Regions from separate parts of the Bacillus sp. JST-5 genome, predicted to be linked through region 1. Evidence: a T-box and tRNA genes for the amino acid it is inferred to sense, from the RefSeq annotation. Region 1 holds a T-box; the other holds one or more tRNA genes.
The links. A T-box is a leader RNA that pairs with one kind of tRNA and senses whether it is charged. The one in region 1 lies ahead of alaS (alanine--tRNA ligase), so its partner is inferred to be a tRNA-Ala.
Positions count from the first base shown of each region.

Region 2: it encodes a tRNA-Ala, which carries the amino acid that the T-box ahead of alaS (alanine--tRNA ligase) is inferred to sense. The anticodon was not compared.

Region 1 covers NZ_JBYLHW010000008.1:2,750-26,447, forward strand. Annotated here, with positions in the region: gene AC3ASS_RS03310 (DUF2536 family protein) at 1-60, shown strand, start outside; gene AC3ASS_RS03315 (YrrS family protein) at 165-830, opposite strand; gene AC3ASS_RS03320 (peptidoglycan D,D-transpeptidase FtsI family protein) at 864-2,645, opposite strand; gene greA (transcription elongation factor GreA) at 2,869-3,339, opposite strand; gene udk (uridine kinase) at 3,479-4,114, opposite strand; gene AC3ASS_RS03335 (O-methyltransferase) at 4,156-4,794, opposite strand; gene mltG (endolytic transglycosylase MltG) at 4,890-6,011, opposite strand; gene AC3ASS_RS03345 (DUF1292 domain-containing protein) at 6,263-6,544, opposite strand; gene ruvX (Holliday junction resolvase RuvX) at 6,565-6,981, opposite strand; gene AC3ASS_RS03355 (IreB family regulatory phosphoprotein) at 6,978-7,250, opposite strand; gene alaS (alanine--tRNA ligase) at 7,335-9,968, opposite strand; T-box leader at 10,029-10,237, opposite strand; gene AC3ASS_RS03365 (AI-2E family transporter) at 10,285-11,361, opposite strand; gene AC3ASS_RS03370 (DUF3918 family protein) at 11,503-11,634, opposite strand; gene AC3ASS_RS03375 (hypothetical protein) at 11,677-11,868, opposite strand; gene AC3ASS_RS03380 (PRC-barrel domain-containing protein) at 11,883-12,356, opposite strand; gene recD2 (SF1B family DNA helicase RecD2) at 12,395-14,752, opposite strand; gene AC3ASS_RS03390 (tetratricopeptide repeat protein) at 14,781-15,446, opposite strand; gene mnmA (tRNA 2-thiouridine(34) synthase MnmA) at 15,574-16,689, opposite strand; gene AC3ASS_RS03400 (cysteine desulfurase family protein) at 16,702-17,847, opposite strand; gene cymR (cysteine metabolism transcriptional regulator CymR) at 17,899-18,315, opposite strand; gene AC3ASS_RS03410 (YczE/YyaS/YitT family protein) at 18,327-18,998, opposite strand; gene AC3ASS_RS03415 (replication-associated recombination protein A) at 19,186-20,466, shown strand; gene AC3ASS_RS03420 (tRNA threonylcarbamoyladenosine dehydratase) at 20,840-21,601, opposite strand; RNA gene ssrS (6S RNA) at 21,715-21,907, opposite strand; gene aspS (aspartate--tRNA ligase) at 21,976-23,698, opposite strand, start outside.
Region 2 covers NZ_JBYLHW010000095.1:217-6,774, forward strand. Annotated here, with positions in the region: gene pabB (aminodeoxychorismate synthase component I) at 1-1,677, opposite strand, end outside; gene AC3ASS_RS13215 (anthranilate synthase component II) at 1,667-2,254, opposite strand; gene AC3ASS_RS13220 (TetR/AcrR family transcriptional regulator) at 2,388-3,272, shown strand; gene AC3ASS_RS13225 (sugar O-acetyltransferase) at 3,708-4,265, shown strand; tRNA gene AC3ASS_RS13230 (tRNA-Ala) at 4,498-4,570, opposite strand; gene AC3ASS_RS13235 (MgtC/SapB family protein) at 4,709-5,410, opposite strand; gene AC3ASS_RS13240 (DMT family transporter) at 5,501-6,409, shown strand; gene AC3ASS_RS13245 (hypothetical protein) at 6,456-6,558, opposite strand, start outside.

The DNA of each region.
Region 1 (23,698 bases):
TATGTAAGTGAAAACGGTCAAAAACTATACTCTGCTGTTGTTCATTATAAAAGAATGTAAATCAAGTATGAGACATCCACTTAAATCGGATGTCTTTTTCCTCATCTCACACCACCTTGTTATGTTCAAAAAAAGAAAAGCCCCATGGAAAAAGAGGCTTTATGTTACTGTTTTTTATCATTTTTTATCAATTGTTCCACTTTGATTGGTTTCCAACCTTGACCGTCAACCCATTCAATGTAAACACGATATGCTTGCTCATGATTGTCATTAGTAGATATAGTCCCAACCGCAAGTTCTGGAGATCCACCATTTTCAAGCCACCAAACAACCATATTTTCATGCGGAATGTTAGCACCATAGGCAAGCGCCTTTTCCATCTCCTGCCAGTCTACACTGTTTTGATCATATGTCGTAACATGCTCACCCGTTTGCACAGTTCCAATCGGCTTCCAATTGGGATCGATGATGACTTGCTGAACATTCGGATCATTGCTATTTTGAACAATCGTTCCCGCTTCTTCAGCTTGTTCTTCTGTTTCTATTTCTAAATCATTTTCCGATTCATCTTCATTCGTTTGTTCATTCGTTTGTTCATTATTTTCAGCATTTTTCTCGGATGTTTCAGTCTTCTTTTGTTCCTTATCTTCTTGTTTTTGTTCCTCTGCTACTTGATCTTTTGGTTCTTCTTTGTCAAAAATAATTTTTCCACCAATAATGATAATTAATATAGTAACGATCGCAATCGCCATATTTAATAAAAAGTTCTCACGCTTTTTTTTTGTTTGCTCTAATCGAGATCGTCTAAAACCGTTTGGAAATTCCTCCACAAGTCTCTCCTCCTTTACTAGATAAAATGACGTTCAACGAAGAGGGCTTATTTTCGATTGTACGGTTTGATCATATTGATATAAATAATTTACCATATCCGCAAATAGAGGTAAAACTGAGCCTTCATTGGAAAATACGTCCAAGTTGACAACAGCTAGTGCATATTTCGGTTTTTCAAACGGAAAATAACCGATAAACCATTTATTATGTAACTGTTTACCGTCTTTATATTGATTCAATTCAGCTGTACCTGATTTTCCGGCTACTTGATAGGGAAGAGAATGTAAAGCGTGTGCTGTACCATTTGGCGAATCAACTACCTCTTTTAAAAGCTCTTGCAGCTTCATAACTGTATAAGGTTTAAGCGTGTCTCCTTTTAATTTCTTTTGTGGAAATAGATACATAGTAGTTCCATTTTTATATTGAATCGATTGTACTGCACGAACCATTTGCTTCTCTCCACCTCTAGCAATGGTTGCCATCATATTTGCGGCAGCTAATGGAGAAATTCGAACATTATTTTGGCCAATTCCGCTTAGAGCAGCGTAATTTTTATCATAACGTTCTTCGTCATTTCCATATACTTGCCCGATTTCTTCTTCATTCAATTGTTTAAATCCCGATAAATGAAATACATCTCCATTCCATCCGACTTCGCTTGTTAAACCTAGTTTTTCCGCATAATTTTCAATAATCATCGAATCAATTTCATTTAACTCTCTAGCCAATTGTCCAAATGTAAAATTACAGCTTCGCGAAAAACTATCTTTAAAATCTAACTCCCCATGTTGAAAAACAGGGTCGGGTTCTCCAGTAATTGTTTGACTGCAATTAAACAATCTTGACTCCGAAACTAATCCATAATCGATGGCGGCAGCAGCTATGACCGTTTTAAAGATGGATCCTGGGATTTGTGTACTTATCATATAATTCTTAACACCATTGTCTTTATAGGGGTCTTTTTCATCAATTTTTGGCCTTGAAACATTTGCTAATATAGAATTCGTTTCAATATCGATTAATACAAGTCCGCCTTTTTTTATATTATGTTTGTCTACAAGGTTTTCTGCCTCTTTTTGAATATCGCGATCAATCGTAGTTAATATTTTGACAGGGTAGAAGGGATTTGCTTCTCCCACTAGTTTCACATCTATTCCAAATAATGGCCCCCCTAAACCATCGACATGATAAACTAATTTTGTGCTTTCATCCTGTACTAAAAATTCATCAAAGCTTTTTTGTAATCCAGATATTCCAATTTCAGTATCCTTAGATAAGTTTCGCTCAGGATAACGTTGTTTTAACACTTCCACATTTTGACCGGTTATTCCAATTAATTGGCTTGCTAACGGGATCGTTTGTGTCCATTGCTTATCGACGGCAAATACTCCCGGAATTTTTAGATCGTTAATTTCCTCCATTTGTTTTTTCGTTAATGAAATAGAATCATTATTACCAAAAACAACTGGTTCCTTTGCATTTTCAATTGCTTGAACCAGTTCTTCTGGTTGAACATTAATAATTGAAGCAACCTTTTCTACATCCCAATTCATATGCTTTAAAAAAGGAAATAGTACTAGTGTTGGCACTGATTCGTGAGTTAATGGTTTTAAATTTCTGTCGTAAAATTTTCCTCTCCCGTTATCAATAATTACTTCTTGGGTCCGTTGTTTCACACTTTCTTCAATTAAATTATAATGATTCTTTGTAAAAGACTCCGTTTTCCATAGTTGAATATGAACAAGCCTTCCAATTAACAAAAAAATGCCAATCATGATGACAATCGAAATGGATTTTATTCGTTTATGTACCATGTTTTTTACACCCCGTACCATTTTTGACGGGAAACCATTCATTTTATACAAAAAAAAGACGGACTTTTATAAAAGTGAAGGCGAGCGCCTAGTAGCAAAGGAACGGGAGACACTCCTAAACTAAGATAAAGGAAACACGGCGTGGGACGAGGCGATGTTGATAAAAAACATTCCATCTATACAAAAGAGAAGGGTTGACCATTATAGCCACCCTTCCAATTCTTTATTTTATATTTACGATTTTTACAACCATTTCTCCACCTGGAGTGTTTACCGTTACTTCATCTCCAACTTTTTTCCCTAATAAGCTTTTTGCAATTGGAGAGTCATTGGAGATTTTCCCTTCGAAAGGATCCGCTTCTGCGCTACCAACAATTGTGTATGTCTCTTCTTCACCGTCAGGTAACTCAATAAATGTTACTGATTTTCCAAGAGTGACAATGTCTGACTCACTCTCTTCAATAATTACAGCATTGCGGATCATATTTTCTAATAAGTTGATTCGACCTTCGATAAATGCTTGTTCCTCTTTTGCGGAATCATATTCGGAGTTTTCTGACAAATCTCCGAAACTGCGAGCAACTTTTATTCTTTCAACAACTTCTTTTCTTTTTACGGTTTTTAAATGTTCGAGTTCTTGTTCTAGTTTCTCCTTCCCTTCTTTAGTCATTGGATACTTTTTCTCGTTTGACATAAGACACACTCCTTTATCTTTCTCTATCCCGCTTAATATTAGATGATAAATATAAAATACGATAGAATGAAACGGCCTTTCTAGGAAAAAGGCCGTATTAGAACGGGGACATGTTATTATCATTATCTATGATATTGTTTCATAAAAATGACTTTTCTTCAAGAATTGTTTGTATCTTTGTTACCATTAAATCGATGGCTACGTAATTATGACCACCTTCAGGGATGATAATATCCGCATACCTTTTTGTTGGTTCTATAAATTGATTATGCATCGGACGAACAACTGAAACATATTGGTCTATCACAGATTCAAGAGATCGTCCTCGTTCTTTTATATCTCTTAATAATCGGCGAATAATTCTTAAGTCTGCATCTGTATCAACAAATACTTTAATATCCATTAAATTGCGCAATCTTTCATCTTCTAATACTAAAATTCCTTCTAAAATAATAACATCTTTCGGTTCCACTTGAATAACTTGATCTGAACGTGTATGTCTAGCATAGTCATACACTGGCTTTTCAATTGGTTCGTATCTTAAAAGTTTTTGAATATGTTCAATTAACAAGTCTGTATCAAAGGCAAACGGATGATCGTAATTCGTTTTTAACCTTTCTTCAAATGGCAAGTGAGATTGGTCTTTATAATAATAATCTTGCTCAATCATTAAAATAGATTGGTCACCAAAGCGGTCACAAATAGCTTTTGTAACACTAGTTTTCCCCGAGCCTGATCCTCCGGCAACCCCTATGACTACTGGTTTACGCCTCATTGCTCGTCTCCTTTCACATTCGTTGGTGTCTTATTTCTCTGTTATTTAGGGACACTAATGGCTATTCCATCACCAACAGGTAGAATAACCGTATGAAAATGTTCATGATTTAATAACCATTGATTATATCCTTGAATTTTCGCAGCCATTTTCTTTAATCTTTTGTCATGTGATTCTTCATAAACGAATCCGCGAAAAAGAACATTGTCAGATACGATCATTCCGTCATTCGTCAATTGATCAGAAAAGCTTTCAAAAAATTTTTGGTATTGACTTTTAGCTGCATCGATAAAAATGCAATCATATGGACCGTATTGGACAGTTTCGTTTATTAAATCAAAGGCATCCCCGTACAATATCTTAATTCGTCCGCCACAGTCTTTCTTTGAAATGTTTTCTTCTGCTTGATGATAACGCTCTATATCCCGCTCTAAAGTAACAATTTGGCAGTTTGGGATCGCATCAGCCATACGCAAGGCTGAATACCCAATAGCTGTTCCAATCTCTAAAATTTTTTTTACTTTTTTTATTCGGAGCAGTTGGATGAATACCTCCATACTTATCGGATCCATAATCGGAACTTGATTGTCTTTCGCATATTCTTCTAACGACTGAAAAAAAGAATCCCTTTTTGGAATGGTTGAAGATAAGTATTGGTGAAGCGAAGGATGAAATAGCAAGAGTAAGTTCCTCCTCAATGGAATTAATAAAACGATATTTATTTTATCATAAAAGAAGGGAAACAAAAACATTTTCCCTTCTTGAAAAAATTATATTAATTTAATAAATATTTTCTTTTCTTTTCATTGTGCTCTTCCAATGTTTTTGAGAACAGTACTTCCCCATCTTTAGTCGCTAAGAAATAAAAATAATCGGTTTCTTCTGGATATAAAACGGCCTCAATGGAAATCACACCGCTATTGGCAATTGGTCCCGGTGGCAATCCAGTATGGATATACGTATTATAAGGATCTACAACTTCTGTATCTTTATAAGTGACTAGCTCTTTATGTACACCTAGAGCATACAATACTGTTGGATCCGTTTGTAGCGGCATCCCGGTAGCTAAACGATTGTAAAAGACACTAGCAATTTTATTTCGATCCGCCTTTTCTGTCGCTTCTTCTTCAACTAATGACGCAAATGTTAATAATTCATGTACAGAAAGTTTACGTTCTTTCATGATCGGTAAATATTTATTTAATACTATTTGCGTTTGATTTACCATCGTAGTAATAATTTCCTTTAATGGAGGTTTTTCAGATTCAAAAGAATACGTCGCTGGAAATAAATATCCTTCCAACGGAATCTTTACATTCTCTCCTAAAATGTCTTCCGTTAATAAAGCAGGATATTGATTCATTAATTCTTGAAGAAACGATTCATCATTTATTGTCGCCATTACTTCATCTTCTGAATATCCCGTTTCTTTAGCGATCGTTTTCACAATTTCTTCAATTTTTTGTCCTTCAGGTATAGTAATTTTTATAGCAACTTCATTTACGACTTTCCCAGTTTTCATAATTTCAATGATTTCATCCAACTCCATTGACGGGGAAAGCTCATACATACCTGCTTGAAAACCTGATTCATTTTTAAATTTTATATAATACTTAAATATTGTAGCGTCTTTAATTATTCCTTTATTCTCGAGAATCTTTCCTATGTCTGAAGAACTCGAACCGATTGGTATTTCGACCTTACGCTTTTGATTGTCATCCGGATCAAGAGGGTTTAATGCAGATTTTACATATAAAAATCCTCCCGTAATACTTCCTGCCAATATTAAAAATATCGCTAGCGATATCCATAAAACGATTCGTCGAACAATTTTTGCTTCTTTTTGCTTTTTTAATAAAGATTCAATTTTTTTAGGATCATTGTCACGATTTGACAAAATTCATTTCCTCCTCCCCTTGAGAGACCACAATATGTAAAAAAACGGCATATTCTATACTTCAGCAACCATTATACTACAAATTTCTATAAAAGCTACAACGATATTCGATCATAACATGTAAACATGAAAAAACTGTCCAGGGAATAAGGCAGCCCACCCTTGGACAGTTTTCTGAAACATCTTTATTTACATTGCTTTAAGTCCCTGTGCAATTCCTAAACAGTTATATGTTTAAAACGTTTTGTTAATTATTCTTCCTCTTCTTCTAAAAATGTATTTAGCATTTCCTCAATTAAGTCCCATTCTTCTTCCGTTTCTATCGGCATTAATTCTCCCTCTTCATTATCTCCAGGGATAAAACTTGATGCATGAATTTCAATTTCTTCATCTTCGTTTTCATCCGCACCAATTGGATAATATAGCACATATGATTTTCCAAATTTGTCTGATTCAAAAGTAAATAGAACTTCACAAAGTTGCTCGTTGCCTTCTTCATCTATAACTGTAATATGATTTTCACCATGTTCCATAATAAATCCCTCCGTGAATTTTATTTTACACTGTCTAAGTACCCTTGCAGGATCATGACAGCTGCCATTTTATCAATGACTTTTTTTCTTTTTTTTCTACTCATATCAGCTTCCAATAATACTCGTTCAGCGGCCATAGTCGATAAACGCTCGTCCCAAAAAACGACTGGGATATGAAACGTTTTCTCTAATAATTGACCAAATTTTTGGCTTGCTTCTCCTCGAGGACCTATCGTACCATTCATATTTTTAGGCAGGCCAACGACAATTTTAGAAACTCCATATTCTTTTATAATTTGACCAATGCGGTCCAATCCATACTCATCTTCATCTTCATTTATTTTTATTGTTTCTATTCCTTGGGCAGTCCATCCAAATTCATCACTTATGGCGACTCCAACTGTCTTGGAACCTACATCTAAACCTAAAATTCTCATTCCTTTTCCTCTCGATGCTTTTCAATATAAGACTTTACCAATACTTCAATAATTTCGTCACGTTCCAACTTTCGTATTAAGTTTCTTGCATCGTTATGTCTTGGGATGTAAGCAGGATCCCCAGATAACAAATATCCAACAATTTGATTAATTGGATTATAGCCTTTTTCACGAAGGGATTCGTAGACGGTTAATAAAATCTCCTTCACGTCATGTTCAAAAGGTTCATCTGGAAAATGAAACTGCATCGTCTTATCAAAGGAGCTCATAAATCTTCGCACCTCTCTTTCATTCAATGGACGTGTCGGATGATGTCAATTGTTACCTTCATTTTACACCAGTTCCACAAAATATTAAACGCTTTTTACCCATTCTTCTACAACTTTGAGGGCATCTGCTAATTTTTCTGGATTTTTTCCACCTGCTTGTGCCATATCTGGACGGCCACCACCGCCACCTCCACAGATAGAAGCAACTTCTTTGACAAGCTTTCCGGCATGGAAACCTTGATCGACGAGATCTTTAGTAATACCAGAAATAAACGTAACTTTCCCTTCATGAACATTTGCTAATAAAATGATTGCAGAGCCTAATTTTTGCTTCAAATCATCCAACATGCTTCTCATTTGATTGACATCAGAAGCAGAAACTTTTGCTGCTAATACTTTCTTTCCATCGATGTCTTTCACTTGATCGACTAAATTTTTTGCTTCGATATTGCTTAGCTTTCCTGATAGTGATTCATTTTCACGTTGAAGTTCTTTCAATTCTGATAATAAGGCATCGATTCTCACAGGAACTTCTTTTATTTTTGTTTTTAGTTTAGCAGCTGTTGTTTTTAATATTTCCATTTGTTCTGTCATATAACGATAAGCAGATTCCCCTGTAACTGCTTCAATTCTTCGAGTTCCTGCACCAATTCCAGTTTCAGAAACGATTTTAAATAAACCGATTTCTGACGTATTGCTTACATGACAACCACCGCATAATTCTAATGAGTAATCACCCATTTTCACGACACGTACGATATCCCCATATTTTTCTCCAAATAATGCCATTGCTCCCATTTGTTTTGCCTCGTCAATTGGCTTATAAAACGTTTCTACGGAAATACGTGCCCAAATCTTTTCATTAACGATTTTTTCAATTTTATCAATTTCTTCTTCTGTTACTGGTCCAAAATGTGAAAAATCAAATCTTAGACGTTCCACTTCCACTAATGAACCTGCTTGATTGACATGTTTTCCAAGTACATCTTTTAATGCTTGATGTAATAAGTGAGTAGCTGAATGGTTTTTAATGACTTTCGTTCTTGTTTGACTTTCAACTTCAGCTTTTACTTTATCTCCTTTTTGGATAGAACCATAAACAACAATGCATCGATGTAAATGCTGTCCGTTCGGTGCTTTTTGTACATCTTTGACTTCTAATTTTGTTATATCACTGTAGATGTGTCCATGATCAGCAATTTGTCCGCCACTTTCAGCATAAAACGGCGTCACATCAAGAATAATTTGAACTTCATCCCCTTCTTGAGCTTGCTCAACGATTTGACCGTCTTTTACCATTACTTCAATCGTCGCATCTGCATGAAGAGTATCGTAACCAACAAATTTACTTTCTACTTTAATATCTGTTAATGCTCCACCTTGTACCTGCATGGAATCGACTTCTTGTCTAGCTTTTCTTGCACGTTCACGTTGCTCATTCATTTCACGTTCGAATCCTTCAAGATCAACCTTCATCCCTTCTTCGAACGCATATTCTTCTGTTAATTCCACTGGGAATCCATACGTATCATATAATTTAAAAGCATCACTACCAGACAATACGTTATTACCTTTACTTTTCTCATTTTCAATCATTTCACTTAAGATTGCTAAACCTTCATTTAATGTTTCATAAAATCTTTGCTCTTCATTTCGAATTACTTTTTGAATAAATTCTATTTTACTTTTTACTTCCGGATAAAAATCTTCCATGATTTCTGCTACAACCGGAACCAATTTATACATAAATGGCTCATTCATTCCTAAACCTTTTGCATAACGAATTGCACGGCGGATCAATCTGCGTAAAACATATCCTCTACCTTCATTGGATGGGAGCGCTCCATCACTAAGTGCAAACGTAACCGTACGGATATGGTCAGCAATAACTTTGAATGCAACATCATCTTCTGCATTTTTTCGATATTCTTTATTAGTAATTTCTTCAGTTTTTCGAATGATCGGAATAAATAGATCCGTATCAAAATTCGTTGGAACATTTTGAACAACAGAAGCCATTCGCTCTAGCCCCATACCTGTATCAATATTTTTCTTCGGTAGTGGCGTATAAGTACCGTCTGCATTATGGTTAAATTGTGAAAATACTAAGTTCCATACTTCTAAATAACGGTCATTTTCCCCGCCTGGATATAATTCTGGATCGTTCTCATCGTTACCATATTCCGGACCACGATCATAGAAAATTTCTGAGTTTGGTCCACTAGGTCCCTCTCCAATATCCCAGAAGTTTCCTTCTAATCGTATAATTCGATCATCAGAAAGACCGATTTTTTCTTTCCAAATGTTGTAAGCTTCATCATCTTCCGGATGAATCGTCACGGATAAACGATCAGGGTCAAAGCCAATCCATTTTGGACTTGTTAAAAATTCCCAAGCCCAAATAATCGCCTCATCTTTAAAATAATCACCAATTGAAAAGTTCCCTAACATTTCAAAGAAAGTATGGTGTCTTGCTGTTTTCCCCACATTTTCAATATCGTTTGTACGGATGGATTTTTGTGCATTTGTAATCCGTGGATTATCAGGGATGACACGTCCGTCAAAATATTTTTTTAAAGTTGCTACTCCACTATTAATCCATAAAAGGGATGGATCGTCATGTGGGATCAGTGATGCACTAGGTTCAATTTTATGTCCTTTTTCTTCAAAGAATTGTAAAAACATTCTTCGAATCTCTGCACCGGTCAATTGCTTCATGATTAATTCCTCCTTATGTATCGATGTATTGTAAGGCATAAAAAAAACTCTTGATCCCATCACAGGGACGAAGAGTTCTTCGCGGTACCACCCTGATTATGATTAGAAGATTCTAATCATCACCTTAAAAACCGTAACGTGGTTAACGGCAGTTTTTCCCTGCTCTCCAGATTAGCATTCTGTTATCCTTCATCTAGAATTTCTCTCAGCCTAAGGAAATTCCTCTCTTTAGATGGACTATAACATACTCGATCCTTCTTCGATCAACGTATTCACTTCTCTATAGAGGAAATTATATGCATGTTCAATTCGTTTGTCAATTCGTGGTGGAACTCTCCTTTTTATATACATTTGTTAATAATTGAATAAGAGCAGTTCGAATCGTAGCCAATATTGGAACGGCGACGATTAAGCCTAATATTCCTCCTATTTCTCCACCTAGCAATAGAGCAAAGATGATGAGCAAAGGATGCATATGCAAGCTTTTCCCCACAATAAATGGCGATAATATATTTCCTTCTAAAAATTGTAAGACAAAAATAATGACAATCACCCAAAGAACCATTTTTTCGGATGTCATAAATCCAACTGCAACCGCCGGAATCGCCCCGATAATTGGACCGAAATAAGGAATGATATTCGTAATCCCAATCACTAAACCTAATAATAAAGGATATTTTAAATCAATCATCCAAAATAAAATCGCTGAAATCGATCCAATTGCAGCACACACAGTTAATTGTCCTCGTAAATAATTCCCAAGTGTTTCATCAAGGCTCTTTAAAAACTTTGTTCCTTGCTTTCTCCAACGTTTCGGAGTCAAATACCAAACGGATAATTTAATTCGATCGAAATCTTTTAACATGTAAAAAGCAATAAAGGGGATTAATGTTATAACAATAAATGAATCTAAAATCCAAAAGATCCCTTTCATGATGGAGCGAAATAAATTTTCAAACCCATGTTCAATCGCCATTATAACCTGTTTAATTTGGTTTCGTAAGACATGTGGCCAGCCAGACGTTTCCTTTTCGATCATTCCCATCCATTTCTCATATTGATTTGATAAGTAGGGAGCATTGTCGGAAAGGTCTTTCAGCTGATGAAGAATAATAGGAATTCCTTTATATAACGCAAATCCTACCCCTCCAAAAAATAAAACATAAATAAAAATAACTGCAAATACACGTTTAAATCCTGCGAGGATTAATTTATTGACAATCGGATGTAATAAATACGCAATGAACGCTGCTACGATAAAAGGGGTAATCGCCGAAAATAACATTTGAACAAGTGGTTGCCAAAGGGGTTTTAATTTTAAAAAAATGTAAATCACGACAAACAAAAGAAGAAGAAAACCAAGTCGATAATACCATTTAATTTTTATATCCATCATGCGCTCCCCCCTTTACCAATTATGTTGAGGAAAGCGATTGAAAAATATACGAACCATTCGTTTAGGCTGTCTTTCATTATGTATAATTTTATCTAATGAAATAAAAAAGAAGAGGATGGATGAACCACCCTCTAATCTTTAAAATAATGGATTACGTTTCAAAACACGTTTCATTTGTTTTTGTAACTTTTTTGTTCGTTCATTTCCCATCATATTTAAAGCAACAATGCCTGCTCCAATACCAATTAATGAACTCATCAACTTGTTCATTCGATTCCACTCCTTTATCTGTAAAGATGTAACGTGGAAGATCTAAATACTGTATCTTCTTTCATTTTCATCGAACAAGTCGTCTAAAGATGAAAGTGAACCATCCTCTTCCACTTGATGAGTATGGATGATTCCTTTTGAAATAGATAGTTCAATAAAACAGTTCCAACAGTAATATTGATTAATACCAATTTTCCCTATATCTTTGCTATGACAATTTGGGCACTTTAACAAAGAAAGCCACCTCGCTAATCATTTGTCTCTACGATGATGGCATCTTTTCCGATTGTAGGCGGTTTATCTGTTTGAACGATTAATTTTCCTTCCATTAAATCTGAAAAGAAACCATCCGATATTTCAACCCCTACAATTGTGCCCAAATTTTCTTGAAAATAAACATCACTTAATAAGCCTAAACGATCTCCGGTTTTGGTATAGGTCATACGCCCGTTAATGCTCTTTTGATTATGGAGAGTATAATCAAAAAAATCATCTTCCATCGTCATTAAGCAATCACGATCAATCATAATCCCTTCTTTACCGATCGAGTAAATGCTTTCTAACGGAAGGAAACGACGTTTTTTAAATAATCCATTGCATTCACATAATAAGCCCGTAACGTTCCCTTCTTTGGAAATACATAAATCACAAACTTTCCCGATCTCATTTCCTGAGTTAAGATCAAGAAGCACCATATGTTGAATAAAGGAAAATGTTCGCAAAAGATTAACCACCTTTCCGAACATTTTTAGTTTGAGTCTTAACTTAGGAAATCATAAGGGGTAACGTTTTCCATACCAATCATCGGGTCTGTTTGCATCAGTTGATCATAATAAGAATTTCCTCTTTCCTTTATAATGATTTCGTCGGTGAGTGCCAGCTTTAGACGCTCTTTCAAAGTCGTCTGTCTTTTCGTATCATCTATGCGAGAGACAGCCATATGAAAAGCCTCAGCTTCCCCACAAATAATTAAAAATTGTTTGCTTCTTGTAACGGCTGTATAAATTAAATTTCTCCTTAACATACGGTAGTAGCTTTTAAAAACAGGGAGGATTACTATCGGGAATTCACTACCTTGTGATTTATGAATCGAACAGCAATACGCTAATGTCATTTGGTTTAAATCTTGTCTTGTATAGGTGACTTCATTCCCGTCAAATGAAACGATGACTTGATCTTGCTTTTCTTCGTTTTCTTTTGCATAAAAAATCGAAACGACTTCACCCATATCCCCGTTAAACACATTTTTTTCCGGTAAATTTACCAGTTGTAAGACTTTATCTCCAATTCGATATGTTATATCTCCAAACTTTAATTCGCGTTTATTTCCTTCAGGATTTGGATTTAAAACTTCTTGCAACATTTCATTTAATTTATCGATGCCAGCCGTACCACGATACATTGGGGCCAGCACTTGAATATCTTTTCCTCGATATCCTTTTTTGATGGCCAATTGAACGATTTGCTTAATTACTTCTTTAATTTGATTGGATTGACAAGGAATAAACGATCGGTCTTTTTGTTGAACGGTTAATGTTGATGGCACTTTCCCGTTCTTTATGTGGTGAGCTAGATCGATAATCGATGAGCCGCTTTCTTGTCGATAAATATCCGTTAATTTGACGGTTGGAATGACATTTGAATCAATTAAATCTTTTAACACTTGGCCAGGTCCAACCGAAGGTAATTGATCTTCGTCACCGACAATAATCACTTGAATGTTTGCAGGTAATGCTTTAAATAGCTGATTAGCTAACCAAATATCCACCATCGAAGATTCATCAATGATTAATAATTTCCCTTCAATTGGGCTTTCTTCATCATATTGAAATCCTTCTGCACCATTCCATCCTAAAAGTCGATGAATCGTAACAGCAGGAAGACCTGTGGATTCATTCATTCGTTTCGCCGCACGTCCTGTTGGAGCAACTAACAATATAGGGAATGGCTCATCCTTTTTATAATCATTGACATCAATAGAAGTTCCATGTAGTTCTCCGTATAATTCGACAATCCCTTTGATAACAGTTGTTTTCCCTGTTCCAGGCCCTCCTGTTAAAATTAACATTGGATTCATCAGCGCTTTTTGTATCGCTTCTTTTTGACTAGGGGCATATTGGATAGATAGTCGTTCTTCTAATTTTCCTAAAGCTAGCAAAAATTCAGACTCTGGAAATTGTTGTTCATATTCCGTTTGCGACATGATTTTTTTGATATTGGAAACAAGGCCAATTTCTGAATAAAAGAGAGAAGGTAAATAAATTCTATCATCTTCAAAGATGAGTTTCCCTTCTTCCTCTAACGCTGTTAATTGATATTCAATATCTTCAATAAAAATTTCCGTTGGCTCTGAACTTTCTAACAACTCTTTCGTTTTTTCCACTAATTGATCATGTTTTAAATAAACATGGCCATTTTGCAATGACTCATTTTCTAACGTATATAAACATCCCGCTTTTATTCGGTCTGGATGATTACCGGACTTACCAATTTTTCTTCCTAATTCATCTGCTTTTGCAAAACCGATCCCTTCTATATCCTCAATTAATTGGTAAGGATTATCCTGAATAATCGTAAGGGTATCTTCAAGGTAGGTTTGATAAATTTTCATCGATAATTGTGGACCAAACCCTAATTGATTCAGTGTTATTAATATTTTCTCCAAACCTTGATGGACAGATAGTTGATCATAGATTAACCTTGCTTTCTCTTTAGACAAATTCGGTACATCGTCTAAAACAGATGGATTTTCTAATATTTTTGCAATAGCATTCGTTCCTAACGTATTGACAATCGCTTGCGCCGTTTTCTTTCCGATTCCTTTAAATAAATCACTTGATAAATAGGCAATGACCCCTTGTTCTGTTGAAGGAATCTCTTTTTTATAATGGGTGGCATGATATTGTAATCCAAAACGCGGATGTTCTTTAAATTGTCCAAAAAATTTATACGTTTCTTCTTCAACCATTCGGGGGAAATAACCTGTTATAACGGCCTCTTTTTCATTAAATTCCTCGTTCGTTTCCTCAACCTTGATTTTAATGACCGAATATAAATTTTTTTCATTATGAAAAATAGTCGTAATGAGAGGGCCTTTCAAATATTTTTCCGTTTCCAATTTTTCTCCCCCCTTACTTTTACGAAATTTAATTATCCTTTTTCATTTTTTCGATCATTTTTTTACCGTATCCTGCTAACAGATGATCTTCTTGGATAGATAAGGCTTGTTCAAAATAATGTAAAGCCTTTTCGTCGTCATTGTAAAATTGGTAATAAACAACTCCTAGATTGTAATAGGCATCCGCGTGTTTTGAATTTAATTGAATCACTTTTTGAAAAAATTTTGCTGCATCCTCGTAATATTCAAGTTGTGCTAAACATAGTCCATATTGAAATAAAGCTTCTACATCGTCCTCTTTTAGCTCTACAGCTCTTTGTAAATATGGTAGCGCCAGGCGAGGTTGGTCTAATTGAATGAGACACATTCCTAACATGAAATGTGTATCGCTGTCTTTTAATCCTAGGCGAAGAGCTCGTTCGAAATCATCTTTTGCTTCGAGAAAACGTCCTTTTTGATATAGAACATTTCCTTTTCCATAAAAAGCTGATGCTGTTTGATCATCTAATTCAATGGCTCTTTCATAAAAATTAATCGCACGGTCATATTCAGATAATAGGAATAATAAATTCCCAAAATTCACATAAGGTACTGGATCATGTTTATTTTCATCAATAGCCTCTGTTAATATTTTTGCTGCCATTTCATAATTTTTCTCTTTCATATATTTTAAACTTAATTCATTTTTGTCCATATTCTTCATCCTTCTTTTTCTTTTCAACAAATATATTATAAACGAGTTCTTTTTTTGGATAAACCGGTAAGAATAATAAACCTTATTAAGAAAAAAGAACTTCCGAAAATTCCGGAAGCTCTAAAGTTTATCCTACATAGGTTAGCCTTTCACCATTTTTAAATATTTGATCGATTGTGCCACCGCCTAAACATTCTTCACCTTGATAAAATACAACGGCTTGGCCAGGTGTAACCGCTCGTATCGGCTGATCAAACACGACACGCACTTGATTATCTTCCATTAAATGAACCGTAACCCCATGGTCTGGTTGACGATAACGGAATTTAGCAGTGCAAGTAAAAGATTGGGCTTTCTCACGATCAGAAACCCAATTAATATTCGTTGCAATAATTTCATCGGAATATAAATATTCATTGTCAAAACCTTGACCAACGTAAAGTACATTTCTTTTAAGATCTTTTCCGATAACAAACCAAGGGTCCCCAGAACCACCGATTCCAAGACCGTGTCTTTGGCCAATCGTATAATACATTAAACCGTCATGTCTACCTTTGACTTCTCCATCCAATGTTTCCATATTTCCAGGTTGTGCAGGTAAATATTGACTTAAAAATTCTTTAAAATTTCTTTCTCCAATAAAACAAATGCCCGTACTATCTTTTTTACCTGCAGTGGCTAGTCCAGCTTCTTTCGCGATTTCTCGAACCTTAGATTTTTCTAAATGGCCAATCGGAAACATCACTCTTTTTATTTGATCTTGAGAAAGTTGATTTAGAAAATATGTTTGGTCTTTATTTTCATCTTTTCCTCTTAAAAGTTTTACTTCCCCATCTATTTCTTTCACTTGTGCATAATGACCAGTTGCTAAATAATCTGCTCCAAGTTTCAACGCATGTTCTAAAAACGCTTTAAATTTAATTTCTTTATTACACATAACATCTGGATTTGGTGTTCTTCCTGCTTTATACTCATCTAAAAAGTAAGTGAACACTTTATCCCAATATTCTTTTTCAAAATTTACCGCATAATAAGGAATTCCTATTTGATTACATACTCTTATAACGTCATTAAAATCTTCTGTTGCGGTACATACTCCGTTTTCATCCGTATCATCCCAGTTTTTCATGAATATTCCAATTACATCGTACCCTTGTTCTTTTAATAAAAGGGCTGCAACTGAGGAATCCACTCCTCCTGACATACCAACTACAACACGAATGTCTTTTGGATCTTTTTTCAATTGTTTCACCTCCTATTTGTTTAACAGTCGCTGGACGATATTCGCCGTTTGTTTTGCTGCTTCTTCTATTTGTTCTATTGTATTTCCATACCCGAAACTAAACCGAATTGAATTATAAATTCGATCAGAATTAGAACCAAACATCGCTTTTAACACATGACTCGGTTCTACAGATCCAGCTGTACAAGCAGAGCCGCTAGAAGCTGCAATACCTGCTAAATCTAAATTGACGAGCATTGCTTCAACGTCCGTACCCGGAAAACTTATATTAATAATGTGGGGTAGAGAATGTTCCTTTGAACCATTTATATAAAATTCAATTCCTTGATTGCTTAATTCTGATACAAATCGTTGTTTCAGTTGTTGATAATAAGCTACTTTTTCATTCATATTTGCCATCGAAATTTCAATCGCTTTATGGAATCCTGCGATTGCATACGCATTTTCTGTACCAGCTCTTCTTTTTCGCTCTTGCTCTCCTCCATGCATTAATGGACTTAGTTTTGTTCCATTTTTCACATATAAAAATCCAATTCCTTTTGGGCCATTAATTTTATGAGCAGAAACGGACAATAAGTCTATGTTCATTTCTTTTACATTAATATTGACTAAACCGTAAGCCTGTACAGCATCCGTATGGAAATAGGCACGGTGATTCGATAGCAATTCACCAATTTCTTTTATTGGTTGAATGGTTCCAACTTCATTATTTCCAAACATAATACTTACAAGAATGGTATCATCTCTTAACGCTGACTCTAAAGAAGATAATGAAATTCTTCCCATTTCATCAACAGGCAAGTAGGTAATGTCAAAGCCTTCTTTTTCGAGAAATTCACACGTATTTAACACAGCATGATGTTCAATTTGCGTAGTAATAATATGTTTTCCTTTATCACGATTAGCAAGAGCAACCCCAATGATAGCCAAGTTGTCTGCTTCTGTCCCACCGCTAGTAAAAATAATTTCATTAAAATCCGCACCGATACTACGTGCAGCCATTTGTCTCGCTTCATCTACTAAATGTCTAGCACGTCTCCCGTATGAATGGATGCTTGATGGATTTCCGAACGTCTCATTTAGGGCGGTTTGCATAGCCTTTATTACATCAGGATGTACAGGTGACGTAGCGGCATGGTCACAATAAATATTTTCCATTCTAATCACCAGCTTTCTACATGCTTCTACATTATATCCTTTCAAATAGTATTAAATATAAAACATATATCCTTCATGATCATCATTTGCATGACTTGCCAAATCTTCTAACGTAGTCGTGTCCAACACTTCTTTAATTGCATCACGAATCCGAATCCAAAGTTCTCTTTTAGCCGGTTCTTCTTCTTCCATTCCTTCGACAGGTGTAATTGGTCCTTCCAACACTCGAATAACATCTCCAGCCGTAATTTTAGAAGGTTCGTTCGCTAGCATATATCCACCATATGCTCCTCGAATACTTTTTACAAGCCCGGCATTTCTTAAAGGAGAAACGATTTGTTCTAAATAATGTTCCGATAAATCATGCATTTGAGCAATGGATTTAACAGATAATGGCCCCTCACCGTAATTTTTAGCCAGTTCAATCATAATGGTTAGTCCATACCGACCTTTTGTTGAAATTTTCACTGTTCTCACCTCTATTGGAAACTACTTGTTTTCAAATATTTATTATTTTTTGAATCCAATTTCGCAATAAAAGAATGGACAAGGTTTTGAAAATACGGAATGGTAACACCGCCAATGGGTCCTATTAATACTCCAAATAATATCGTTCCTAGATGTATTGGACCTCCAAGGAGTCCACCGACAATAACAACGACTATTTCCATTGTCAAACGAACGTATTGAATTTTCCACCCAGTAATGGAAGTCAATGCTATCATTAAACTATCTCTTGGACCAGCGCCTAATTGCGCAGAAATGTATATCCCCATCCCGATACCAATCACAATTATTCCAATAATCCCCATAATATATTGGCTAATGATATGGGATGGTGTTTGTATAAACGGAAGTTTCATAAATAAATCAATAAATACACCAACAAGTGTCATATTGAGAAAAGCCCCGTATTGCGGGACCTTTTTTGAAAGGAGTGCTGAAATTGTTAAAATAATTATGCCTACAATAATACTCCACATTCCAACTGTCAGTCCAAATCGAATATTTAATCCTACATGAAGGACATCCCATGGAGCCGCACCTATATCTGAAACAATTAATAGCACAATTCCGAAAGACATAATAATTAATCCTACCATAAATACCGATAGGCGAAACAAAGTATGTCCTTGAACCCGCTCTCCCATGAATTCATCTTCTTTCTTTGTTGTATAATCTTTATGTAACATACTATATCAAATAAAGAATTTTTTTGGAAAATAAATTGATTCAATAACTATAAAATTATACCATACTTCTCTTCACTTTCATTTTCTTTTTATATAAAAAATTGTATGCTTATGATAAATACGAAAGATAATAGGGAGAATCACTATGAATCAAGCACCTTTAGCATTTCGAATGAGACCAAGATCAATCGAAGAAATTATCGGTCAACAACATTTAGTCGGAGAAGGAAAAATTATATACAGAATGGTAAAAGCTAAGCAGTTGTCCTCTATGATTTTATACGGTCCTCCTGGAATCGGCAAAACTTCGATTGCCAGTGCCATCGCCGGAAGTACGAAATATAAATTCAGACATTTAAATGCTGTAACAAATAATAAAAAAGATATAGAAATCGTCGTTGAAGAAGCGAAAATGTCAGGAAAAATTATTTTATTACTAGACGAAGTTCATCGATTAGATAAAGCGAAACAAGATTTTCTACTTCCTCACTTAGAAAACGGGTTAGTTGTTCTAATCGGTGCTACTACGGGAAATCCTTATCACGTGATTAATCCAGCGATCCGAAGTCGATGTCAAATCTTCGAATTAAAACCGTTAACAAGGGAAGAAATTGAACAAGCTCTTGTTAGAGCATTACTTGATAAAGAAAGAGGATTAGGCACATACAACGTACAAATGACAAAAGAAGCACTCCACCACTTTGCCGCTGCTTCCAATGGGGATGTGAGAAGTGCTCTAAATTCAATGGAACTTGCAGTATTATCAACTCCGAAAAACGAAAATGGAGAGATTATTGTCGATCTAGCCATTGCTGAAGAATGTATGCAGAAGAAAAGCTTTTATCACGATAAAGATGGGGACGGTCATTATGATGTCCTTTCAGCTTTTCAAAAATCGATTCGAGGTAGCGACGTCAATGCAGCGCTTCATTATTTAGGAAGATTAATAGAAGCTGGTGATTTGCCTAGTATTAGTAGACGTCTATTAGTGATTGCATATGAAGATGTTGGTTTAGCCAATCCTCAAGCTGCACCTAGAACGTTAGCTGCGATTGAAGCAGCGGAAAGGATTGGTTTTCCTGAAGCGCGAATTCCGTTAGCCAATGCTGTGATTGAACTTTGTTTATCACCAAAATCGAATTCTGCGATTATGGCCATTGATGCAGCAATACAGGATATTCGTGAAGGAAAAAGCGGGGAAGTTCCAGCTCATTTAAAAGATGCACACTATAAAGGGGCAAAAGAATTAGGACGAGGCATTGATTATAAATATCCACATGATTATGAGCACGGATGGGTTTATCAACAATATTTGCCGGATACGATTAAACACCGCGTCTATTACAAACCGAAAAAAACAGGAAAATATGAAGCGTTATTAGCACAAGTATATGAAAAAATCCTTCATCAGACGGACAGAAAATAACGATATAAACAACCGGACGAATCCGGTTGTTTCTTTTGCAAAGTTGCAAAAAATGTTCTTATTGTTGCAAATTTTAATTGCTCTTACAAATTTGTTTTCGATCGTTTCAAATAAAATTTCCTCACTTACAAGTAAATTTATGAAAGTTACAAATTTGATTTTGAGAGGTTACAATGTTGCAAATTTTATTCTTTCAGTTGCAAATGATACTTTAAAAGTTGCAAATTCATCGGTAAACGAATTGGATAGCCGCTTTCAATCCTTTTATTATTTCAAAAACTAATGCTCGATCATCAATTTGAGTTGCAAATTTTTTTATTTACAAATATCAATGATACAATATAAAAACAAAAATCCGGCCAAAGCCGGATTTTTATTCTTTTACACGATGAATTTTAACATCTTTCAATAATTGTGATACAACATAACCCGCCATGATAAGACCTGCTACGGAAGGGACAAACGCATTCGAAGATGGCGGCATTTTAGCTTTTCTAATTTCGGATTGATCATTACCGACTCGTTGTCGTACATCTTCGCGGATGACAATTGGACTTTCGTCGGAGAAAACAACAGGGATTCCTTTTTTTATTCCTTCTTTTTTTAATCTTGTGCGAATTACTTTTGCGATAGGATCTGTATGTGTTTTAGAAATATCAGCAATTTTAAATCGAGTAGGGTCCATTTTATTCGCAGCACCCATGCTTGAAATTATTGGAATATTACGTTTTAAACATTCTTTCATTAAATGAATTTTATAAGAAATCGTATCAGAAGCATCTATAACAAAATCAGGCTGATAACTAAAAAATTCTTCATACGTATCTTCTGTGTAAAACATTTTTAAAGCAATGACTTCACATTCTGGATTTATGTCTTTAATTCTTTCTTTCATTAAATCCACTTTTGGTTGACCGATGGTAGATAACAAGGCGTGAATTTGACGATTAATATTCGTTATATCAACATCATCTTTATCTACAAGAATTAATCGACCGACACCAGATCTTGCAAGAGCCTCTACTGCAAATGATCCGACTCCACCTACACCTAAAATTGCTACAGAGCTATTTTTCAAAAGTTCTAATCCTTCTTTTCCAATCGCTAATTCATTTCTAGAAAATTGATGAAGCATCATATCACTCCAATTTGTAGTTTAACAAGAAAAAAATATACCAAATCGAGAACGAAAATCAATAAAAAACCATAAAAAAATCCCCATTATTTTGGGGAAGTACTAATAATTCGAAAAGTCCCAATAGTGCCGTAGCTTTACAAACCAACGTTTTGAACCCGCTCTCGGCAGGTGGGTGTCCTGTTCAATACTTCCGTAAGTCCCTCTCTTCGTAGGAGGGCATTTACTCCATATCGAAACGCGAGACTCCCTTCGTTGTGATTGTTCGGTCAAAACTTGGATCAACCACGAGCACATCAGGACTTTGCGTAATGATTATTTGTATTTTATCATATAAAAAATCAAAGTTTCAATATGATATCAGTGGAAAATGATTACAGTTCTTTTTCTGCTTTTAATAATAAATGTAACTCATCTAATTGAGATTTACTAACTGTACTTGGTGCATCCGTTAATAAATCACTTGCACTAGCTGTTTTCGGGAAGGCAATCGTATCTCTTAAATTGCTTCTACCTGCCAACAACATAACAATTCGATCCAACCCTAATGCGATTCCGCCATGTGGAGGAGTTCCATATTCGAACGCTTCAAGTAAAAATCCGAATTGTTCTTTAGCTTCCTCTATAGTAAATCCTAAAACTTTAAACATTTTTTCTTGAATGTCTTTTTCGTATATACGGATGGATCCTCCACCTAATTCATAACCATTTAAAACTAAGTCATAGGCTTGTGCACGAACTTTATCAGGATCCGTTTCTAATAATGGAATATCCTCTCTAACTGGCATTGTAAACGGATGATGAGCAGCATAATATCGTTTCGTTTCTTCGTCGTATTCTAACAATGGCCAATCAGTTACCCATAAGAAATTTAGTTTACTTTCATCAATCAATCCAAGTTCTTTTCCAAGCTTTAAACGAAGGGCACCAAGCGCATCATGGACGACGTCTTTTTTGTCAGCAACAAATAGTAATAAATCTCCTGTTTCTGCTTCTAAAATATTCATTAATTGACTGCCTGTTTCATCTTGGAAGAATTTTGAGATTGGACCTTTGAGTCCATCCTGTTCCACTTTCATCCAAGCAAGTCCTTTTGCCCCATAAATTCCAACAAATTCTGTTAAAGCATCTATATCTTTTCTTGAATAAGTAGAACTATGACCTTTTACATTGATTGCTTTCACCATACCTCCGTTTTCAACAGTAGAAGAAAATACTTTAAAGGAAGAATGGCGAACGACTTCTGATACATCAATTAATTCCATTCCAAATCTTGTATCTGGTTTATCTGAACCAAATCTGGCCATTGCTTCATCGTATGACATACGTGGAAACGGCGTTTCAATTTTTATTCCCTTTACTTTCTCTACCACCGAACTCATCATTCGTTCAGTCAATTGAATAATATCTTCTTGCGTCAAAAAGCTAGTTTCAATATCAATTTGTGTAAATTCCGGTTGACGATCTGCTCTTAAATCTTCATCACGGAAGCAGCGGGCAATTTGATAATAACGATCAAATCCTGCCACCATTAACAACTGTTTAAATATCTGTGGAGATTGCGGCAATGCATAAAATTCCCCAGGATGAACACGACTTGGAACTAAATAGTCACGAGCTCCTTCAGGTGTGCTTTTTGTTAAAATCGGAGTCTCAATATCAATAAATCCTTCTCCATCAAGAAATTGACGAACAGCTTTCGTTGTTTCATGACGTAATTTAATCGTTTCAAACATAACTGGACGTCTTAAATCTAAGTAGCGATATTTTAAACGTACATCTTCAGAAACGTCGGTTTCGTTAGAGATAACAAATGGAGGCGTTTTCGCTTCGTTTAAAATAACAACTTTTTCTGTTTTTATTTCAATCGTACCTGTTTTTAGTTTAGGATTGACTGTTCCTTCTTCCCTAGGTACAACCGTTCCTTCGATATGTAATACATATTCTGAACGAATATTTTCAGCAATTTCTAAAGCTTCTTTTGATACATCAGGATTAAAGACAATTTGAACGATTCCAGTACGGTCCCTTAAGTCAATAAAGATGAGACCTCCTAAGTCTCTTCGTTTTTGCACCCATCCTTTTAAAACGACACGT
Region 2 (6,558 bases), on a different contig from region 1:
ATCATCTTTTGTTAAAATTGCTTCGGAAATTTTATTTTGATTAATTAATAATTGACGAAATGTACCAGGTAAAAGTCCAGAACTTACCGGTGGAGTTAACAATTTTCCTTTCAATTCTAAAATAATGTTCCCATTTGTAAATTCAGTTATTTCTCCTTTTTCGTTCCAAAGAATGATATCGTATACATCTTTGTTTTTCTCTTGAATTGATTTGAGAACATCTCGATTAGTAGTTTTATGGTATACAAATATATTTTCTTTTTGAATAGGTACATCTGAGAAACGAACAAATTTAGGTTTTTCTGTGTTTAATAAAGGAGAAGTCTCCATTTGAAATTCACCTGTGTTAAATACTATTAGTCTTAGTTTTTGTTTTTCTTGTGGGAATAGTGATGCAGTATCAATTAATTCTTTTTTTATTTTTTCAATGTCTAAAGGAAATTTGAAATAATTAGCGGATTTTTCAAGCCTTTGCAAATGTTCAGTTAATAAAAAACATTTTCCTTCATCTATTAAAATTGTTTCTAGTAGTTGAAAATCCTTTCGCTTTTCTTGTAATACATTAGCTTTGGTTAATATTTCTTCATATTCATCTATAGAAGTAGAATCCCAAGTTATTCCTCCACCGACCCCATAAATTGCCTTATTAGAATCCTTGTTGATAGTAACTGTACGAATAGGGACGTTAAAAATAGCATCTCCATTTGGACGAATGTATCCAATGGCACCGCAGTATACCTCTCTTGGTGTTTCCTCAAGTTCTTCAATAATTTCCATCGTTTTAATTTTCGGAGCTCCTGTAATGGATCCACATGGAAACAGTGCCCGAAAGATGTCTACAATTGTACAATTCTCATCAATTTCTGCAGTAATGGTTGAAGTCATTTGATGAACAGTTGGATACGTTTCAATGTTAAAAAGTTTAGAAACTTTTACTGTTCCCGGAATGGCAATCTTTCCTAAATCGTTTCGTAATAAATCTACTATCATTAAGTTTTCAGCGCGATTTTTTTCTGAATGATAAAGCCAATTTTTATATTTTTCATCTTGTTCACTAGTTAAACCACGCTTAATTGTACCTTTCATTGGTTTTGTAATAATTTGATTCCCTTTTCTTCGAAAAAATAATTCTGGGGAAGCAGACAATATTTCAAAATTACCTATATTTAAGTAAGCTGAATAATTTGATGTTTGCGCTTGTGATAATTGAAGAAAATAAGAAAGTCCATCTCCTGTAAATGTTGATTCCATTCGAATTGTATAATTGACTTGATAAGTATCCCCTTGTTTTATATAATCTTTTATCTTTTTTATATTTCTTTCGTAAACCGTCTTATCAACATTTGGTTTCCATGCGGTCATCGAAAATTGATTACTACTTATAGAGATATTGTTCTCTACATGATTAAATATCCCAAACCATAATAATGGCATATTGGATTTTGAATGAACTTGAAAAGATGGGTCAAATGCTGGTGCTGCTTCGTATGAAATAAACCCAGCGGCATAATGATTGGACTTTACTGCATTCATTACTTTATGAAAGCAGGGAATTACATCATCAATACAATGTGCTTGAATAACCCTTATAGGATTTTGAAAAATTAAAGATTGTAGTTCTCCTTTGTCGTCTGCAAATTGATACCATAGTAAATTTTTATCTATACTATCCATCATTTTTTTCTCTCCTTATTTCCTTGAAGAAATTTTGTAAAAGGTTTAATCCGCATTCTGTCAAAATAGATTCAGGATGAAATTGAACCCCTTCGATTGGATAAACTTTGTGACGAATAGCCATAATTTCCTTATCTTCACTGCAGGCGGATATTTGTAAGCAATTAGGTAAACTGCTTTTTTGTATGATCAAGGAATGATAGCGGGTAACTTTCAATGGATTTTTTAGCCCTTTAAAAATTGTTTTACCATCATGATTAATGGAGGAAGTTTTCCCGTGCATTGGTTGTTTAGCCTTTACAATTTTTCCTCCAAAAAACTGTCCAATTACTTGATGGCCTAAGCAAACACCTAAAATTGGTATAGATTTATGAAATTGTTCAACTACTGACAAAGAAATCCCAGCTTGATTTGGATTCCCTGGACCTGGGGAAAGAATAATCGCTGTTGGGCGCATCGATTTTATTTCATCTATGGTTATTTCATTATTCTTTTTCACTATGATATTTTCTCCTAATTGCTGAATATATTGGACTAAATTAAATGTAAATGAATCGTAATTATCAATCATTAAAATCATAATTATTACCTCATTCATAGTTTGATAAAAGTAGCATAAATCTCAATATACAGGTACAATTATAGGAGAATTTCTATATAAGAGGAAAGAGAAATTATCGATACGTACTTATATAATAATTAGGTGAATGATAATGAAAGAAAAAAAGAGGAAAGAAATAATAGAATCAGCCATTAAACTCATTGCTAAACGTGGCTATCATGTAACTTCCGTACAAGATATTGTTAATGAGTGTGGAATTTCCAAAGGAGCTTTTTATAATTATTTTTCTTCAAAAGAAGAGCTATATGTTGAAATTTTTAAATATTATTTTGATTCTATTAAGAGTAGGATGGCTGAAATTGAAAAAGAAAAGATTCCGCCTAGAGAACGGATGATTAAGCAAATTCATGTCCCATTTGAACAAGTAAAAGGAAATAAGGATTCTTTAGTAATCTTTTTGAGAGAACATAATTTTTCTAATCAAAAAGAAATTAAAGAATATATGAAAAAAGCCATAACACAACTATATCAATGGTATCGAAAAAGTTTATTAGCTGTTTACGGGCATAGAATTCATCCATTTATTGGGGATATTATTTTTGTATTAGAAGGGATCCGAAAAAACTTTATGACAGCAATTCTATTTCATCAGATGGAAATAGACACCGAACGGGTAGCGAAATTTATTATGAATCGTGCGGATGAACTGGTTTCTGCTTTTGAAAATGGAGAACAACCTTTAATTGATGAATCAGAATTTTTAAAGGAATATTTGCAGGAAACTCCAGTTCAATCGAAGGAAATGGTTGAAGAAGCACGGCATCTATTACTTGAAATGAAAAATTTATTACCTTCATTAAAAAATAAGCATAAGAAACAGCTAGAAGAAGTCATTAATATTTTACTAAAAGAAATTGAAAAAAAAGAATTGGATACCATTGTTTTTCAAGGAGTACTTGCAAATTTAAAAATAGCGAAAGAATTTGACTTGTATCGTGAAAAGTTAGCAAAAATATTAAATATACAATTATTATAACTATACTCTTAACTCGTCTGAATTTATGAACTTGAAATGACTTTCCCACTAAATATAGTAGTTAATCATCGAACAAAATTGATGACAAGCGCATAATCATATTTTTAATAACCAAGACCCCTTATTTTGGGGTCTTTTAATCTTTCGAATCAAATGGAAGGACAAGGGAAAGAAGTTTATTAAAAAATAAGATGTTAACATCATTTTATTTTTAAGCAATGTTTTTTATCCTATATTCATTGCATCGTTTAAAAAGCATTACCATTTAGTGTTTCATGTAACTATTTACATAAAAATTAGACGTGGAAAAATCGAAGGATTGTTATATTCGAAAGTATGAAATAATTAAAATAGAATTATGGAAGAAGCTATAATTTCTAAAATATCTATTTATTTTGGTTTGAATGAAAAAATATAGAGAGAAGGTAATGAAGAATGAAAACAGAAAAAGAAAAAATGATTGCAGGAGAAAAATATCAACCGCAAGACCCTGAATTGTTAAAGGATCGTGAACACGTAAGACAATTGGTAGGAATGTATAATCAAACGTTGGAATTGGAAAAAGAGAAACGAAAACAATTATTAAGAGAAATTCTTGGTTCGTGTGGCGAGAATGTATACATGGAGCCAAATATTAGATTTGACTATGGTTATAATACTCATGTAGGTGAAAATTTTTTTGCGAATTTTGATTGCATCATTTTGGATGTATGTGAAGTTCGTTTTGGTGATAATTGTATGCTTGGTCCTAATGTTCAAATTTATACAGCCACTCATCCAATTCATCCTATAGAACGCAATTCAGGTTTAGAGTTTGGAAAGCCTATTAAAATTGGGAATAATGTTTGGGTTGGTGGAAGTGCGGTCATTCTCCCTGGAGTAACCATCGGCGATAATGTTGTTATTGCAGCAGGAGCGGTTGTTACAAAAGATGTACCTGCCAATGTTGTGGTAGGGGGAAACCCAGCTAAAATAATTAAATATATAGATTAAACTTGAATACCGAATTTTTTAATAAATTTTTTCTCATATATATAAATAGATTCATAACTTTTTGCTAATGATGCTATAGTCAACTTACGTCTCTGATGATCCCATTGACTAAGTAGGTATATGGAATTACAGATATTAAAGAATCTATTTCCGCATAATAATTTATATTTGTCATCTATGTCCATTGAATCATGATAAAAAATAAAAACCCTTAGAAATTAAGGGTTTTAAATGGAGCATACCGGGCTCGAACCGGTGACCTTTACGCTGCCAGCGTAACGCTCTCCCAACTGAGCTAATGCCCCTGAATATATTATTTTTGAACAGTTTTTATTTTAATTTCCATAAAAATATTTGTCAATATACATTTATAGCACTAAAATTTTAACAAATACCATTATTTAAGGAACTATAAAATGATAAAGACATGTTGCATGTATTTTTTATAAACTATCAATTTCTACCGTTTTTACTCCTTTTATATTTGATACGAAGTAGTAAACATCGGTAGACTTTCTTTTTGCATGGACAGTTACTTTTAAATGAACGTGGTGAATTCCATCTCTTAAGTCTTTTATTTTAATGCTTTTTATTGAAATTTTATCTTCCTGAATATAATCGATGACTTTTGCAATATCTTCCTTTTGTTCAATGGTTAATTGCAAAACGAGTTCTTTTTCTCTTAATTGTCTTGGACCTATTAAGGTCACAATGAATGGGATAAATTCAACGCTAATAATCAATAAGGCTACACCAGCCATAGCTTCAATATAAAATCCTGCACCAACAGCTATACCGATACCAGCTGCACCCCAAATAATTGCTGCCGTCGTTAACCCTGAGATGCTGTCATTTTCTCTTCTTAATATTACACCTGCTCCTAAAAAACCAATTCCTGAAACAATTTGTGCTGCCAAGCGAAGAGGATCCATTGTAATGTTTACATGTTCGGAAGATGGAAAAAGATAGGCAGATTCAATGGAAACAATCGTTAACAGACAAGAGACAATAGATATCACTAAACTTGTCTTTAGTCCTACAGGTTTTCTTTTCAATTCTCTTTCAAGGCCAATGATTAAACCTAATCCAGCGGAAATTCCTAATTTCAACAATATTTCCATTTCTAATGGAAAAAGTATTTTCATGCTATGCCACTACTCCTTTTTTTAATTCCTAATGATAAAATTTTCTTTATAATTTAGGTAGTTGTATAAATTTTAGAAGGAGCATTACACATGGATCAACCTAAAATTAATCCGTACATCATTTTAATTATTGGAGTAATATCCGTTTCTACTTCAGCAATACTTGTAAAACTGTCAAGTGCCCCATCTGGAGTGATTGCCTTTTATCGATTATTTTTTGCTGTATTGATTATGGCACCATTATTTCTTTTAAAATATGTAGCTGAAATCCGCTTTATTACGAAAAAGGATTGGATTTACTCTGTGCTATCAGGAATTTTACTTGCGTTTCATTTTATTTTATGGTTTGAATCATTAAATTACACTTCTGTAGCAAGTTCAACGGTATTGGTAACTTTGCAACCTTTGTTTGCTTTTATTGGAACTTTTTTTATATTTGGGGAACGTTCATCTTTTAAAGCTATTTTAAGTGCAATTTTAGCTATCATTGGATGTGTGATCATCAGTTGGGGAGACTTTCAAATTAGTGGAAAAGCTTTATGGGGAGACATTTTAGCATTAATCGCTTGTGCATTGGTGACAGGATATCTTCTATATGGGCAAAATTTAAGAAAGAGAATATCGGTTATTTCTTATACTTTTATTGTTTATTCGATAAGTTCAGTCGTGTTACTTACTTACGTAATCTTTAATGGTGAAAAATTATATCCATATTCTACCTTTGATTGGATAAATTTTTTCTTATTAGCTGTTGTCCCAACGTTATTAGGGCATTCACTGTTTAATTGGGCTGTTAAGTGGATAAGCACCAAAACAATTTCGATGGCTATTTTATTTGAACCTTTAGGTGCTATAATTTTAGCGTATATTATATTTGAGGAAACGGTAAAACCAACCCAATGGATTGGTGGAATATTAGTACTATTGGGAGTAATAATCTTTTTAAGAGATGAAAGAAAAATAAAATCGTGGGAATCTGATGAAAAAATACCAACATAACTTATCACAAAGACCTTCTTACATGAAAGGTCTTTGTGATTTAAGTCTATATAAACACGTAAGTGAAACCGGAAAAAATAAATGCCATAACTATAGAAAAAATAAATGTTCCACCATAAACTTTACCTTCTGAATTACTAATCTTTAAA